DNA from 4 places in the Streptomyces sp. NPDC047085 genome. Region 4 is predicted to be linked to each of the others. Evidence: riboswitches for the same ligand, from Rfam matches in the RefSeq annotation. Region 4 holds a riboswitch; each other region holds the start of a gene.

Region 1 (3,787 bases), on a different contig from region 4:
CGACCTCCGTCTTAATCCCCGTGAAACGTCGACGATGGACGTGTGTTCCGTGACTCTATTGCAATGAGCCGGAATTTCCGACGGCGGGCCGGAATCCATGGATATTTTTTGGACAACGGGTACGGCGGGCTCACAGAAAAACGGCGAAAGCCCCGGCGCGTGAGCCGGGGCTTTCGGATGCTTCGGATGCTTCGGATGCTTCGGATGCTTCGGATGCCGTGCGCGCGGGCGTCAGACGTTCACGCCGTGCTTGCGGAGGTAGGCGACGGGGTCGACGTCCGAGCCGTACTCGGGGGTCGTACGCGCTTCGAAGTGCAGGTGCGGGCCGGTGACGTTGCCGGTCGCGCCGGACAGGCCGATCTGCTGGCCCGGGGTGACCTGCTGGCCCACGGTGACGCCGATGGACGACAGGTGGCCGTACTGGGTGTACATGCCGTCGGCCATCCGGATCACGATCTGGTTGCCGTACGCCCCGCCCCAGCCGGTGGACACGACGGTGCCGGAGCCGGCCGCGTGGACGGGCGTCCCACTGGCCGCGTGGAAGTCGATGCCGGTGTGGGAACCGGAGGACCACAGGGAGCTGCTCGCCATGTAGCCGGTGGAGACGTACGAGTGCGCGATCGGGGCGACGAAGGCGTTCAGGCGCTCGCGCTCCGCCGCACGGGCGGCGCGGGCCTTTGCCTCACGCTCCTCCTTCACGCGCTCGGCGGCGGCCTTGGCCGCGGCCTCCTCGGCCTCCTTGCGCTCGGCGGTGGCCTTCTGGGCGGCCGCCTGCGCGTCGATCTCCTCGGCCAGCGTGTCGCTGACGGTGATGACGGGAGTGAGACCGGTCTGCTCGACGGAGTTCTCCGCGGCGACCGCAGGCGATGCCGCGAGGGTGCCGACGACGCCTGAGGTGGTGAGGGCCGCGATGCCGGCCGCCTGAGCGGTGGTGCGCTTGACCCGGCCGGGCTTGCGGTGCTTCCCGGTGGCGCACATGAACGCCATGAAGTGGCTGGTCCTTTCCTTCCCTCTCGCCTACCGGGTTAGCTGACGGGTTCGGAGCAGGAAGGTCTCCTACGGACCCCCTCGCTCGCGCGCGGGCGTCCGATTCACCCCAGGGACTGCGGTTGGGTCCCCGGCTCCCCTGGCTCGCGCCGTACGGGGACTCGGCGATGACTGTCCGGTGCCGCGGGCGCGGCGCACTGCCTGACGGACAGCCCGAAAGACGCTACGGGCGGCGGCTCGCGATCCCCAAACGGATCCGGGCTTTTGTAGCGCATCCCACAGGGCAGACAGGCAACCTCCGCCTCAATCCGGACATCTGGGGACCGGGGCTTCGGCATGGCCGGGAACGGCAAGGGCCCTGACGACCCGTCGGTCGCCAGGGCCCCACGCGCGCGTACGGCTGCCGCCTCGCGCTTCGGTCCCTAATCGGCAGTCCCTGATCGGAAGTCCCTGACCGGCAGTTCCTAATCGGCTGCCACGACGGTGACTTCACCGATGCCGAGCGCCTCGACCGGCGCCTTGATCTGGGCGGCGTCACCGACGAGGACGGTCACCATGCGGTCCACCGGGAAGGCGTTGACGACCGCCGCGGTGGCCTCCACGGTGCCGGTGGCGGCGAGCCGCTGGTACAGATGCGCCTGGAAGTCGTCGGGCAGGTGCTGCTCGACCTGGTCGGCCAGCGTGCTCGCGACGGCCGCCGCGGTCTCGTACTTCAGCGGCGCCACCCCGACGAGGTTCTGCACGGCGACGTCCCGCTCGGCGTCGGTCAGGCCCTCCGCGGCGAGTGTGCGCAGCACCGTCCACAGGTCCTGGAGCGCGGGGCCGGTGTTCGGGGTGTCCACGGAGCCGCTGATGGCGAGCATCGCGGCGCCGGTGCCGTCCGGTGCGGAGCGCAGGACCTGCCCGAAGGCGCGCACGCCGTAGGTGTAGCCCTTCTCCTCGCGCAGGACGCGGTCCAGGCGGGAGGTGAGGGTGCCGCCGAGGCAGTAGGTGCCGAGCACCTGGGCGGGCCACACCTGGTCGTGCCGGTCGGGTCCGATCCGGCCGATGAGCAGCTGCGTCTGGACGGCGCCGGGCCGGTCGACGATGACGACGCGGCCGGTGTCGTCGGCGGACACGGGAGGCACCGGACGCGGCTGCCCGGGGGTGCCGGTCCAGGCGCCCAGGGTGTCGCCGAGCAGCGCGTCCAGGTCGGTGCCGGTGAGGTCGCCGACGACGACCACGGTGGCCGTGGCGGGGCGCACATGGCGGTCGTAGAAGGCGCGTACGGCGGCCGCGTCGATCTTCTCGACCGTGTCCTCGGTGCCCTGACGCGGGCGGGACATGCGCGAGGTGGCCGGGAACAGCTCCTTGGAGAGTTCCTTCGCGGCCCGGCGGCCGGGGTTGGCCAGCTCGTGCGGGATCTCGTCCAGGCGGTTGCGGACCAGCCGCTCGACCTCGCTCTCGGCGAAGGCGGGCGCGCGCAGGGCGTCGGAGAGCAGGCCGAGACCCTTGGCCAGCCGGGAGGCCGGGACCTCCAGACTGAGCCGGACGCCGGGGTGGTCGGCGTGCGCGTCGAGCGTGGCGCCGGCCCGCTCCAGCTCGGCGGCGAACTCCTCGGCGGAGTGCTTGTCGGTGCCCTCGGAGAAGGCCCGCGCCATGATCGTGGCGACGCCGTCCAGGCCGCCCGGCTCGGCGTCCAGGGGCGCGCCCAGCAGCACCTCGACGGCGACGACCTGCTGGCCGGGGCGGTGGCAGCGCAGGACGGTCAGGCCGTTGTCCAGCGCGCCGCGCTCGGGGGCGGGGAAGGCCCAGGGCTTGGCCTCGCCGGGCTGCGGCTGGGGGTGGAAGTCCATCGTGGCGAGCTCGGTCACCGGTCCGTCTCCTCGTTGTCGTTCTGGTCGGCCGGGGCGACGCCCGCTTCCACGGTGGCTTCCGACTCCGGGTCCTCGCCGCGCCCCGCCTCCTCGGTGTGCTCGGCGGACTCGGCGGACAGCGGCTCGTAGACGAGGACCGCGCGGTTGTCGGGGCGCAGGCGGGCCTTGGCGACCTCCTGCACCTCCTCGGCGGTCACGGCCAGGATGCGCTGGACGGCCGTGAGGGCGAGCTGCGGGTCGCCGAACAGGACGGCGTACCGGCACAGTTCGTCGGCGCGGCCGGCGACCGTGCCGAGCCGGTCCAGCCATTCGCGCTCCAGCTGGGCCTGGGCGCGCTCCATCTCCTCGGGCGTGGGGCCCTCCTCGGCGAACCGGGCGAGCTCCTCGTCGATGGCGGCCTCGATCACGGGCACCTCGACGTCACCGGAGGTCTTCACGTCCAGCCAGCCCAGCGAGGGCGCGCCGGCCAGCCGCAGCAGGCCGAAGCCGGCCGCCACGGCCGTGCGGTCGCGGCGCACGAGCCGGTTGTACAGGCGGGAGGACTCGCCGCCGCCGAGGACGGTGAGCGCCAGGTCGGCCGCGTCGCACGCGCGCGTGCCGTCGTGCGGGAGCCGGTAGGCGGCCATCAGGGCGCGGGCCGGGACCTCCTCCACGACGACCTCGCGCAGCTGCTCGCCGATGACCTCGGGCAGGGAGCCTTCGCGGGGCTGGGGCTTGCCGTCGTGCGCCGGGATGGACCCGAAGTACTTCTCGATCCAGGCGAGGGTCTGCTGGGGGTCGATGTCGCCGACCACGGAGAGCACCGCGTTGTTCGGCGCGTAGTAGGTGCGGAAGAACTGGCGGGCGTCCTCCAGGGTGGCCGCGTCCAGGTCCGCCATGGAGCCGATCGGCGTGTGGTGGTACGGGTGGCCCTCGGGATAGGCGAGGGCGGTCAGCCGCTCGAA
Region 2 (3,787 bases), on a different contig from region 4:
CGGGCAGACCCAGCCGGGCGGCCCGCTCGCGCAGCCGGAGCACGGGCAGGGTGGGGATGCCCTCGCGCAGGTCGGTGCCCGGGGTCTTGCCGGACTCGTGCGAGTCGGAGGCGATGTCCAGGACGTCGTCCGCGAGCTGGAAGGCAACCCCGAGCCGCTCGCCGTACTGGGTGAGCACGTCGATGACCGTCTCGTCGGCGCCGGACATCATCGCGCCGAACCGGCAGGACACGGCCACCAGGGAGCCCGTCTTGCCGCCCAGCACGTCCAGGTAGTGCTCGACGGGGTCACGGCCGTCCTGGGGACCGGCGGTCTCCAGGATCTGCCCGGTGACCAGCCGCTCGAACGCGAGGGCCTGCACCCGGACGGCCTCGGGGCCGAGGTCGGCGAGTATCTGGGAGGCGCGGGCGAAGAGGAAATCGCCGGTGAGGACCGCGACGGAGTTGCCCCAGCGGGTGTTGGCGCTGTCCACACCGCGCCGCACGGCCGCCTCGTCCATGACGTCGTCGTGATACAGCGTGGCCAGGTGGGTCAGCTCCACGACCACGGCCGACGGCACGACGCGCGGCGCGTAGGGGTCGCCGAACTGGGCCGCGAGCATCACGAGCAGCGGCCGGAACCGCTTCCCGCCGGCTCGAACCAGGTGCTGCGCGGCCTCCGTGATGAACGGGACCTCGCTCTTGGTGGCCGCGAGCAAGCCTTCCTCGACAGCCGCCAATCCGGCCTGGACATCGGCTTCCAGAGCCTGGTCCCGCACGCTCAGCCCGAACGGCCCGACGACGGTCACGAGGGTCTCCTGTCTGCTGGTGCCTGCTGGCGATTACACGGTTTGTCGATAGGTCGTTGCCATCACTCGACTCAGCGTATCCGGTCCCCTTTCGATCACCGATAGCACCCACCGGTCCAGCCCGGGCGGTATCGGCATCACGGACGTGATGTTCTCCACCATCCGATAAGAACGGACATTTCCTTACTTAACGGGAAGGCGCGCCCCCTGTCGCCGGAATACACGCCGACCGGATGCGCGTTCGACAACCCGCAGGCAGTCCCGAACGTGAGGTCGAGCGCACCCCCAGAGGCGGCCCCGGAGGCAACCCCGGAGCCACCTCACCCCTCTTCAACGAAGGGCGCCGCCTCAGAGGTTCCGGGCCCGAGGGGACTTAAACCCACCAATGGCCCCATTAAGAGCGAATCCAACTAATCCCCCATGTCTGATTTTGCGTAATTTGCCGTTACGTGAATTGGGTCACTCACCCTCCCTGGCGGCCACACCGGCCCGGCCACCCTTCTCGCCTTGCCTGTCGGGCAGTTGAGGATTGGCAACCGCAAAGGATCAAGTACCCAAATCGGCATAGATCAAGGTCAACTAGGCCTTCTTGTGAATCCGGTACTTGTTCCGGACATGTGCTGTCGCATACGTTCCGGGCCGTCAGACGAACGCCGAATCCTGCCGCGTCTGACACCACCCATCGACGAACTCATTTCGTACGGCAGGAGCGGGGGACCCAGGTAAGCCGCCAGACCGGTCGACACGTGTCGCACCGGAACGGCTCGGGGTGAAGTCGCGCCTCCTCCAGAGCCCAACGGGCCTGGTGGCGCGGCCGGGCACCTCCCCGCCCGAACCCGACAGCTCACCTCGCAGGCGACGGAGAGGAAAAAGCCATGCCTGCTGCCGCTCAGCCCCGCCGCGCCCGCTCGTCCCGCCTCTTCCGCACGCTCACCGTCGTCGGCACCGGCGCCGCCGTGCTCGCCCTGCCGCTCATCGGGGCCACCAGCGCCTCCGCCGCCGGTTCCACCACCACGACCGGCACCACCCTGGCCGGGTACCCGAACAACCTCGACGGCTGGATCCGCGAGTCGCTCGCGATCATGGCCGAGAAGAAGATCCCGGGCACCTACAACGGCATCCACCGCAACATCATCCGCGAGTCGTCGGGCAACCCGCGGGCCATCAACCTCTGGGACTCCAACGCCGCCAAGGGCATCCCGTCCAAGGGCCTGCTCCAGGTCATCGACCCCACGTTCAACACGTACCACGTGGCCGGCACGTCCTTCGACATCTACGACCCGGTCGCGAACATCACGGCCGCCTGCAACTACGCGGCCGCCCGCTACGGGTCGATCGACAACGTCTTCGGCGCCTACTGATCCACCGGTCCACACGCGCGGCAGGCCCTGCTGAGATCCGGTCAGCCGGCCGGGAACAGTCTTTCGAGGACGACGGCGATGCCGTCGTCCTCGTTCGACTTCGTGACCTCGTCGGCGACGGCCTTGAGTTCGGGGTGCGCGTTGGCCATGGCGACACCGCGTCCCGCCCAGTCGAACATGGGGATGTCGTTGGGCATGTCGCCGAAGGCGAGGGCCCGCTCGGCCTCGATCCCCAGGTACTCGGCGGCCAGCGCCAGCCCCGTCGCCTTGGTGACACCGCACGGCTGGAGCTCCACGGTTCCCGGCCCCGACATCGTGACCGTCGCGAGCGAACCCACCACCGCGCGCGCGGTCGCCGCCAACTCGTCGTCGGACAGTGAGTGGTGGCGCAGCAGCACCTTGCTGATGGGCTCGCACCACAGGTCGTCGCGGCGGCCGACCCGCACGGCGGGCAGGGTCGGGTGCGGCATCAGATACCCGGGCTCGATCAGCGTGAGCCCGTCCACCCCGTCCTGGTCGACGGCCGCGTAGACCTGCCCCACCTCGGCCTCGATCTTGCCGAGCGCGACCTCGGCCAGCTCCCGGTCCAGCCGGACCGACCACAGCAGCCGGTCGGCCCCGGCGTCGTAGACCTGCGCGCCCTGCCCGCACACCGCGAGCCCCGTGCGGCCGAGGGCGTCCAGCAGCGGCCGTACCCGCGGGGCCGGGCGCCCCGTCACCACCAGGTGCCGCGCACCGGCGCGCGTCGCCCGCGCGAGGGCGGCGAGCGACCGGTCGGAGACGGTGTCGTCGCCGCGCAGCAGCGTCCCGTCCAGGTCGGTGGCGATCAGTGCGTACGCGGGGGGTGCGGCCATGATCAGAGAATACGGACATCGCGTCCCCTCGACTCACCGTGCGCTTCCCGGACTTGTGCACCGCCCGGCCCCAAGTGCCCCCTCCGCTGTCAGTGGTGGGCGTTACGTTGTTCTGGAGGCACTGTGGCCTGGGGGGGGGCGGTGCGGACGCGGACGCCGAGGGTGAGCGGGACGCGCAACGCGAGAGCTGCTGCGAACTCTTTAGACACCACGCGGGCAACCCCTGGGGCACTGCCCAAGACGTGCACCTCAGCCGTAACGTGTGGCGCGACCACATGGAACACAGCGCCATGCATGGCCCGGATGAGAGTGAGGCAGTAACCGCATGCCCCCCTTCGACGTCCCCGAGGGCGACCCCTTCGGTCCGCACAACCTTCCCTATGGCGTGTTCTCGCCCGCCGGCAGCACGGAGCGGAGGGTCGGCGTCCGGCTCGGTGACCACGTCCTCGACGCGGGCACCGCGGCCGCCGCGCTCGGCTCCCCGTACGTCTCCCTGCTCGCGCAGCCCTCGCTCGACCCGCTGCTGGCGGCCGGGCGCACCGCCTGGTCGGACGTGCGGCGCGCGCTGACGGCGTGGGTGACGGTGCCCTCCCACCGGTCGGCGATCGAGCCGCTGTTCCACCCCTTGTCGTCGGTGACCCTCCACCTGCCCTTCCAGGTGGCCGACTACGTCGACTTCTACGCCTCCGAGAACCACGCCCGCAACGTCGGCCAGATCTTCCGCCCGGACGCCGAGGACTCGCTGACCCCCAACTGGAAGCACCTGCCGATCGGTTACCACGGCC
Region 3 (3,787 bases), on a different contig from region 4:
ACCGAAGTGGCCGACACCGTGCGGCTCATCGTCTCGGAACTCGCGACCAACGCCGTACAGCACACCTTCGGTCAGTCACCCACCTTCACCGTCGACATCACCCTGGACCGCGACGAACACCTCCGCATCGGTGTGACGGACAGTCATCCGCGCCTTCCGAAGAGACTGCCCGCCGCCGTCCAGCAGGACAACGGGCGCGGCATGGTCATCATCCGCTGGCTCACCGCCGAGTGCGGCGGCAAGCTCCGCATCCGCCCCACCCGCGAGGGCGGCAAGACGGTCTCCATCGAACTCCCCTGGAGCATCCCGACCGCGCCGCTCACGGCGGCGGGGCAGCAGGAGCCGTAGCCCGTCGCACGGCTGCCGGCCTCATGTGGCCCTTCCCGCCCGGCCGAACGCCCCCCGCAGCAGGGCCCGGAACGCGTCGGCGGCCGGGGCGACCTCGTCGGCGCGATAGGCCACCGAAATCGTGCGGCTCAGCCGGCCCGCCTCCAGGGGGCGCATGCCGACGGGAGTGACCGCGGTCCGCGCCACCATCTCCGGTACGACCGCCACACCCAGCCCGGCACTGACGAGCGCGCACACGACGGCGTAGCCGGGCGTCGGCACCAGCAGCGCCGGGGTCGCCCCCGCCTCGGCGAGCAGGGCCTCCACCGCCCGCCGCGCCGCATGATGCGGAGCCATGCTGATGAGCGGCTGCCCGGCCAACCGGTCCAGCGGCAGCCGGGAGGAAGCACTGCTCAGCGCGTGGCCCGGCGCGGTCACCAGGACCAACTCCTCCACCAGTACCGGCTCCAGGCCGACCGAGGACGGCACCGGGGCCGTCTCGCCCGGGTGGTAGGCGTGGGTCAGCGCCAGGTCCACCTCGCCGGCCGCCACCGCGGTGACCCCGGCCGGCGGATCGTAGTCGGCGACCGACAGCCGCACGTCCGGGTGCGCCCGGCGGAACGCGCTCAGCGCGGGCGGCAGCAGATGGACCCCCGCCGTCGGAAACGTACCGAGCCGCAGTGCCCCGCCGGACAGCCCGGTCAGGAGCGCCAGCTCGTGCCGGGCCATCTCCAGCTCGTCCAGCACCCGGCGTGCGCGCGCCACCAGTACCTCGCCCGCCTCGGTGAGCCGGGCCCCGCGATGGTGCCGGACCAGCAGGGCCGTGCCCGCCTCCCGCTCCAGTTTGGCCAGCTGCTGGGAGAGAGCCGGCGGCGTGTAGCCGAGCCGGTCGGCGGCCCGGGTGATGGATCCGGCCTCGGCGACAGCGACCAGCGCGGCCAGCCGGTTCGGGTCGTACATGAATCTCAGGCTAAAGCAATGCTTAAGGCTCACCCAGCGGAATCGAAATACCTGCTGAAGGCCCCGCCGGGGCACGCTGGCCGCATGGACGGACAGCTCATCGCCTTCACCGGGATCGCCGCCGGACTCGTCGCCATGCCGGGCGCCGACTTCGCGGTGGTCGTACGCAACGCACTGGTCTCACGCCGCGCCGGCGCGGTCTGCGGGCTCGGCATCGCGGGCGGCCTGCTGGTGCACACCACCCTGGCGGTGATCGGGGTCGCCGCCGTCCTGGTCGCCGTGCCCGCGCTGTTCCACGCGCTGCAACTGCTGGGCGGCGCGTATGTGCTGCAGCTCGGCGTGCGCACCCTGTGGGCGCTGCACCGGCCCGCCGCCGTGTCCGAGGAGGTCCCGGGCGGAGCGGCGCACCCGCTGCGGCAGGGCTTCGTCACCAACGTCCTCAACCCGAAGGCCGCGCTGACCTTCCTCAGCCTGCTGCCCCAGTTCGTGCCCTCGGGCAGCCCCGCCCTGCCCAGGACGCTGCTGCTCGCGCTGATCATCTGCACGCTGGCCCTGGTGTGGTTCCAGGCGGTGGCCCTGCTGGTGGACCGGCTCGGCCGGTGGCTGCGCCGTCCCCGGGCCGCCCGCACGCTGCAGGCGGGCACCGGGGCGGCGCTCACGGTCCTCGGGGCGGCCCTGCTGCTGGAGCCGCTCCTGCCCTGAGCCGGCGTCAGCTGACCCGGCCGTACCAGACGCTCCTGGTCCAGATCTTCTCGAGCTTCACCACGTCACCGGTCTTCGGGGCGTGCCAGATCTTCCCGTGGCCGGCGTAGATGCCGACGTGGTAGACGCTGGAGCCCGAGTGGAAGAAGACCAGGTCACCGGCCTTGCGGTGGCCGGCCGAGATGTGGTGCGTCTTGTTGTACTGCTGGGCCGCCGTGCGCGGCAGGGTCTTGCCCGCCTTCTTGTACGAGTACAGCGTCAGCCCCGAGCAGTCGAACCGGCGCGGCCCGGTGGCCCCGTAGCGGTACGGGGAGCCCTTCTTGGAGGCCGCGACCTGGAGTGCTTTCGTCGCCATGGTCGCGGCCGAGGCGTCGGTGGCGAGGCCGGGGACCGCGATGGAGCCGCCGACGGCGGCCAGGGTGAGAGCCGAGGCCGTGCCGGCCCGGGCCATCAGCGACGGGACACGATTGAGCGCAGTCATGCGCAACCCTTCGTCAGCCGCCTGTGAAGGATGACCTGTCGGATTCGGGCTGGCGAAGTTGCCCGGCCGCGTTGCCGCGGCTTCACCCCAAGGACCGCTCGATGCGGCCGCTCGTCTGTGCGACGAACGTCCGTTCCGGCGACCCGTCTTGCCTGGGTCCTCCACTCCTGCCGATCCACTCTGTCGACCGGTCATCCGGGCGGCGGCAGGACTCGGCGTCCGCCCGGACCGCCCCGCCGCGGTGGCGGGGGCTTGTCGTCAGTCAGGGATCTTGACTCACAACTGTCCGAAAATCCCAATGGAATCGGGGATTTGTGGCGTTACTCACCACTCACCCGTTCGGGTGGACGGTGGTGTGTTCGAGGCGTCGTCAGGTCCCTTGCGTAGGCCCGGACCTGGGGCGGAGCATCCGAATCGCGAACAGCAGGACCGCGCGATGCGCAACTCGGGAGGCCCGGAACAGGATCCGGAGATACACCGGTCGGCGGTCCGTCGTTCGGGCCGTTTCAACACCGGTCCGGCGGGGCCCTCGACACGAGGGCCCCGCCGGACCGGACGCGCGTCCGCGTCAGCCGACGCAGTCGGGCGGGAGCGCGACGCGCGCGGCCCGGCGCTCACCGTCCAGCACCCGCAACGCCCGTGCCAGCGTGTCCCCGTGCAGCTCCGTCTCGCCCCGCTGGTGCATCAGCGTGAGCGCGTCGCGCAGTTCGGCCGCCTTGCGCACCAGGGCCTGCGCCGCGCGCAGCCCTCGGTAGGTGTCACCGTCCCGGGCGGGGTTGATCCGGCCCAGCAGGTCGACCGCCTCCAGGTAACGGTCGATCAACTCGCCCTCCGCACGCGTCAGCGCGGGCAGCGGCGGGAGTTCCTCCGGCAGCATGGACCGCTCACCTCGCCCCCGGCGCGCCGGGCGCGTCCTTGCGGCTCGCCACGACGCCGTCCACCAGCCCGTACGCCATCGCTCCCGGGGCGTCCAGGACCAGTTCGCGCTCCAGGTCCCGCCGGACCTGCCCGGCGGTGCGCCCGGTGTGCCGGACCAGCATCTCCTCCATCAGCGAGCGCGCCCGGGCCAACTCCTCGGCCTGGATGAGCAGGTCGCTCGGCTGTCCCTGGGCCGGCTCGGGCAACGCGGGCTGTTCGAGCACCACGCGGGCGCCGGGCAGGATGAACCGCTTGCCGGGCGCCCCGGCGGCGAGCAGCACCGCGGCGGTCGAGGCGGTCTGGCCCAGGCCGTAGGTCCCCACGTCGCAACTGACGTACCGCATCGTGTCGTAGACCGCGGTCATCGCGTGGAACGAGCCGCCGGGGCAGTTGAGGTAC
Region 4 (3,787 bases):
GGGCCTGCCGCTTGGTCTGGGAGCGGTAGACACGGGCCGCGGTCTGTTCGCCGAGCAGCCGCAGCCTGGTCGTGGTGGAGAAACGGTCCCGGTCCTTCGTGGCCATCTTCCCCGCCTCCCGTTTGCACACGCGCGTACGTCCCCGCACACGGTACGGGACCGGGTACGGGGACGTACGTACGACTGGCTAAGCCTTACGCCGGGTCGGGTCAGCCCTTGGAGATCTCCACGTTCCCCTTGAAGCGCGGGAACGCGCTGCGGCCGGCGTACACCGCGGCGTCGTCGAGGATCTCCTCGATGCGCAGCAGCTGGTTGTACTTGGCGACGCGCTCGGAGCGGGCCGGGGCGCCGGTCTTGATCTGGCCGCAGTTGGTGGCGACGGCCAGGTCGGCGATGGTGACGTCCTCGGTCTCGCCGGAGCGGTGGGACATCATGCACTTGAAGCCGTTGCGCTGGGCCAGCTCGACGGCGTCCAGGGTCTCGGTGAGCGAACCGATCTGGTTGACCTTGACCAGCAGGGCGTTGGCGGCGCCGTCCTCGATGCCGCGGGCCAGGCGCTCGGGGTTGGTGACGAACAGGTCGTCACCGACGAGCTGGACCTTGTCGCCGAGCTTGTCGGTGATGACCTTCCAGCCGGCCCAGTCGTCCTCGAACAGCGGGTCCTCGATGGAGACGAGCGGGTAGGCCGCGACGAGCTCCTCGTAGTACTCCGTCATCTCGGCGGCGGAGCGCTCCTTGCCCTCGAAGAGGTACGTGCCGTCCTTGTAGAACTCGGAGGCGGCGACGTCGAGCGCGAGGGCGATCTGCTCGCCGGGGACGTACCCGGCCTGCTTGATGGCCTCGAGGATGAGGTCGAGGGCCTCGCGGTTGGAGCCGAGGTTCGGGGCGAAGCCGCCCTCGTCGCCGAGGCCGGTGGACAGGCCCTTGGTCTTCAGGACCTTCTTCAGGGTGTGGTAGACCTCGGTGCCCCAGCGCAGCGCCTCGGAGAAGGACTCCGCGCCGATCGGGGCGATCATGAACTCCTGGATGTCCACGTTGGAGTCGGCGTGCGAGCCGCCGTTCAGGATGTTCATCATCGGCACCGGCAGCAGGTGCGCGTTCGGGCCGCCCAGGTAGCGGAACAGCGGCAGGTCGCTGGCCTCGGAGGCGGCGTGGGCGACGGCGAGGGAGACGCCCAGGATGGCGTTGGCGCCGAGGGAGCCCTTGTTGTCGGTGGCGTCCAGGTCGAACATCGCCTGGTCGATCAGGCGCTGCTCGGTGGCGTCGTAGCCGACCAGCTCCGGGCCGATCTGCTCGATGACGGCGAGAACGGCCTTCTCGACGCCCTTGCCCTGGTAGCGGTTGGGGTCACCGTCGCGCAGCTCGATGGCCTCGAAGGCGCCGGTGGAGGCGCCGGACGGGACGGCGGCACGACCCGTGCTGCCGTCGTCGAGGCCGACCTCGACCTCGACCGTGGGGTTGCCTCGGGAGTCCAGGATTTCCCGGGCTACGACGACGTCGATGGACGGCACGAGCATCTCCTTCTTGGATGTGACGCTGGAAGTGCGGGGCTTTGTGCCTTACGGCTGTGCCTTGCGACTAGAGCCTAACCGTCCCAGGGGCGTCGGCCACCGACCGACCGTCCCGTGGACAGGGAGAGACAGGGCGAGACAGGGAGACGGTACCCATTGTTCCCGCCCGGAACAAAGGGGGACCGGGAAAGGCGCAGAAAAAAGCCCCGCCCCGGTGCGTACGGGGGAACACGCACCAGGGCGGGGGGCCCGTGGGGACGGGGGGTGACCCTCACGGGGGCTCTATCGGGGGAAGTCGCCGTGAGGACGCTGTGGCCGGGCCGGCCGGCCGCGCCTTACTTCAGGTGCAGCTGCTGGCCGGGGTAGATCAGGTCGGCGTCCTCGACGATGTCCTTGTTCAGCTCGAAGAGGGTCTTCCAGCCGCCCTTGACGTTGTGCTTCTCGGCGATGGTGCCGAGGGTGTCGCCCTTGACGACCTTGTACTCGCCGTCACCCTTCTTGACCTTCTTGCCGGTCGGGGTGGTGACGGTCTTGCTCGGGGCCGGGCGGGTCGCCGAGCGGGAGGCGGCCTGCTGGTCGGTGGAGCGGGTGGTGGTGCTGCTCGAAGAGGTGGTCTTCGAGGAGGGGGCGGCGGTGCCGCTGTACGGGGTGCTCGACAGGCCCGTGCCGCAGACCGGCCAGGCGCCCTTGCCCTGGGCGGCGAGGACCTTCTCGGCCACGGTGATCTGCTGCTGCTTGGTGGCCAGGTCGGCGCGGGAGGCGTAGGCCGTGCCGCCGTAGGCGGCCCAGGTGGAGGCGGAGAACTGCAGACCGCCGTAGTAGCCGTTGCCGGTGTTGATGGACCAGTTGCCGCCGGACTCGCACTGGGCGACCTTGTCCCACTCGGAGGCGGTGGCGGCGGAGGCGTTGCCGGCCGCCATCAGCGGGGCGGCGACGACGGCGCCGGTGACACCGACGAGCGCGATGGCGCGGGTGGCCTTGAACGGACGACGGTGCTTGCCCTTGCCGGAAAACAGCATGGATCGATCCCCTCACCGACGCCTGCGAGGTGAGCTGTCGGGTTCGGGCCGGTTGAGTTGCCCGGCCACTCCTCCCTCGTGGGAGGCGTGGCTTCACCCCAAGCCGGTCGCGGCATCAACTGCCGGATCCGGCGCTTACCTTGGGTCCCCCGCTCCTGCCTACGGCGCGTGACGCGTCGACTGTTCCCGGGCAACCGCTGGCAGGATTCGGCGTTGCGAGTGCCGGGGCTCGTGGTGACGAGCGGTCCCGACCGTAGACATGCGCTCGGCGGAATTTCAAAGACGATCAGGGCTTCTGAGACTCATCCCACACTTTCACCAAACCGGACATTAGCCCTGAAAGCGGGGCGTCAACTCCCGCTACTCCGCGCCCGCTTCGGAACCGACGTCCAGGGTCTGACCGGGGGCGATGTGGTCCGGGTCGGCGCCAATGGCCTTCTTGTTCTGGCTGTAGAGCGCGTGCCATCCGCCGTCGACGTCAAGGGAGTCGGCGATGGAGGCGAGGGAGTCGCCTTCACGGACCGTGTAGGTACCCGCGTCACGGGAGGCGTGACGGCCCGAGGAACGGGTGTCCTGACCGCTTGTCAGGCTTTCGTCCGCACTGCCGCCCCGGTGACGTCCGCCACTGCTGAGCGCACCGGTGTCGACCAGGCTCCAAGAGCCGCCGGTCTGCCACGAATTGTCCGAGTCGTCGACCGCGGGGTCCGGGGCGGCCGAAACGCCACTCCCCTGCGTGGGCTCGGAGTCGGGCAAGGCGGACTTGTCGGACTTGGGAGCATTCGCACCCTCGTCGGAGCCGGCGGAGTCGGCGGAACCGGAGCCCTCGCTCGCGCTCGGGGACGGCGTGACGGTCGCGTCCGAGGAGGAGCCGGACGACGGTGACGAGGGCGACGAAGCCGAGGAATCCGGCAGATTGGACGAGTCGGACTTACCGGTGGAACCGGAGGAGGAGTGCCCGGAGTCCGCCTTGCCCGATTCGCCGGAGCCGGCGCCGACACCCGTGTCCACGTCCACCGAACCGGAGTTGGAGGTCAGTCCGGAGAGCAGGGCGCAGGTGGCCCAGGGGGTGGTGCCCTGGTCGGCGAGGATCTTCTCGGCGACCGCGATCTGCTGCGAACGGCTCGCCTGGTCGGCGCTCGCGGCGTACTGGGTGCCGCCGTACGTGGCCCAGTCCGCCTGCGATATCTGCAGGCCGCCGTAGTACCCGTTGCCGGTGTCGGCGCTCCAGGAGCCGCCGCTCTCGCACTCGGCCACCTT

The links. A riboswitch is a leader RNA that binds a small molecule or an ion and turns the genes downstream of it on or off. The one in region 4 is predicted to bind cyclic di-AMP.
Region 1: another riboswitch for cyclic di-AMP. It lies ahead of ABZ865_RS36060 (M23 family metallopeptidase); the one in region 4 lies ahead of ABZ865_RS20860 (transglycosylase family protein).
Region 2: another riboswitch for cyclic di-AMP. It lies ahead of ABZ865_RS38315 (transglycosylase SLT domain-containing protein); the one in region 4 lies ahead of ABZ865_RS20860 (transglycosylase family protein).
Region 3: another riboswitch for cyclic di-AMP. It lies ahead of ABZ865_RS37545 (C40 family peptidase); the one in region 4 lies ahead of ABZ865_RS20860 (transglycosylase family protein).

The regions. Positions count from the first base shown of each region.
Region 1 is NZ_JBEYUW010000015.1:90,873-94,659, forward strand. Features, by position in the region: gene ABZ865_RS36060 (M23 family metallopeptidase) at 232-987, opposite strand; cyclic di-AMP (ydaO/yuaA leader) riboswitch at 1,000-1,164, opposite strand; gene ABZ865_RS36065 (pitrilysin family protein) at 1,452-2,840, opposite strand; gene ABZ865_RS36070 (pitrilysin family protein) at 2,837-3,787, opposite strand, start outside.
Region 2 is NZ_JBEYUW010000018.1:9,877-13,663, forward strand. Features, by position in the region: gene ABZ865_RS38310 (polyprenyl synthetase family protein) at 1-787, opposite strand, end outside; cyclic di-AMP (ydaO/yuaA leader) riboswitch at 1,430-1,660, shown strand; gene ABZ865_RS38315 (transglycosylase SLT domain-containing protein) at 1,663-2,148, shown strand; gene ABZ865_RS38320 (HAD family hydrolase) at 2,190-3,002, opposite strand; gene fahA (fumarylacetoacetase) at 3,328-3,787, shown strand, end outside.
Region 3 is NZ_JBEYUW010000017.1:17,023-20,809, reverse strand. Features, by position in the region: gene ABZ865_RS37560 (ATP-binding protein) at 1-348, shown strand, start outside; gene ABZ865_RS37555 (LysR family transcriptional regulator) at 370-1,287, opposite strand; gene ABZ865_RS37550 (LysE family translocator) at 1,372-1,989, shown strand; gene ABZ865_RS37545 (C40 family peptidase) at 1,997-2,470, opposite strand; cyclic di-AMP (ydaO/yuaA leader) riboswitch at 2,474-2,698, opposite strand; gene ABZ865_RS37540 (hypothetical protein) at 3,039-3,347, opposite strand; gene ABZ865_RS37535 (ATP-dependent Clp protease proteolytic subunit) at 3,355-3,787, opposite strand, start outside.
Region 4 is NZ_JBEYUW010000005.1:476,806-480,592, reverse strand. Features, by position in the region: gene ABZ865_RS20870 (septum formation initiator family protein) at 1-106, opposite strand, end outside; gene eno (phosphopyruvate hydratase) at 210-1,517, opposite strand; gene ABZ865_RS20860 (transglycosylase family protein) at 1,847-2,530, opposite strand; cyclic di-AMP (ydaO/yuaA leader) riboswitch at 2,535-2,707, opposite strand; gene ABZ865_RS20855 (transglycosylase family protein) at 2,891-3,787, opposite strand, start outside.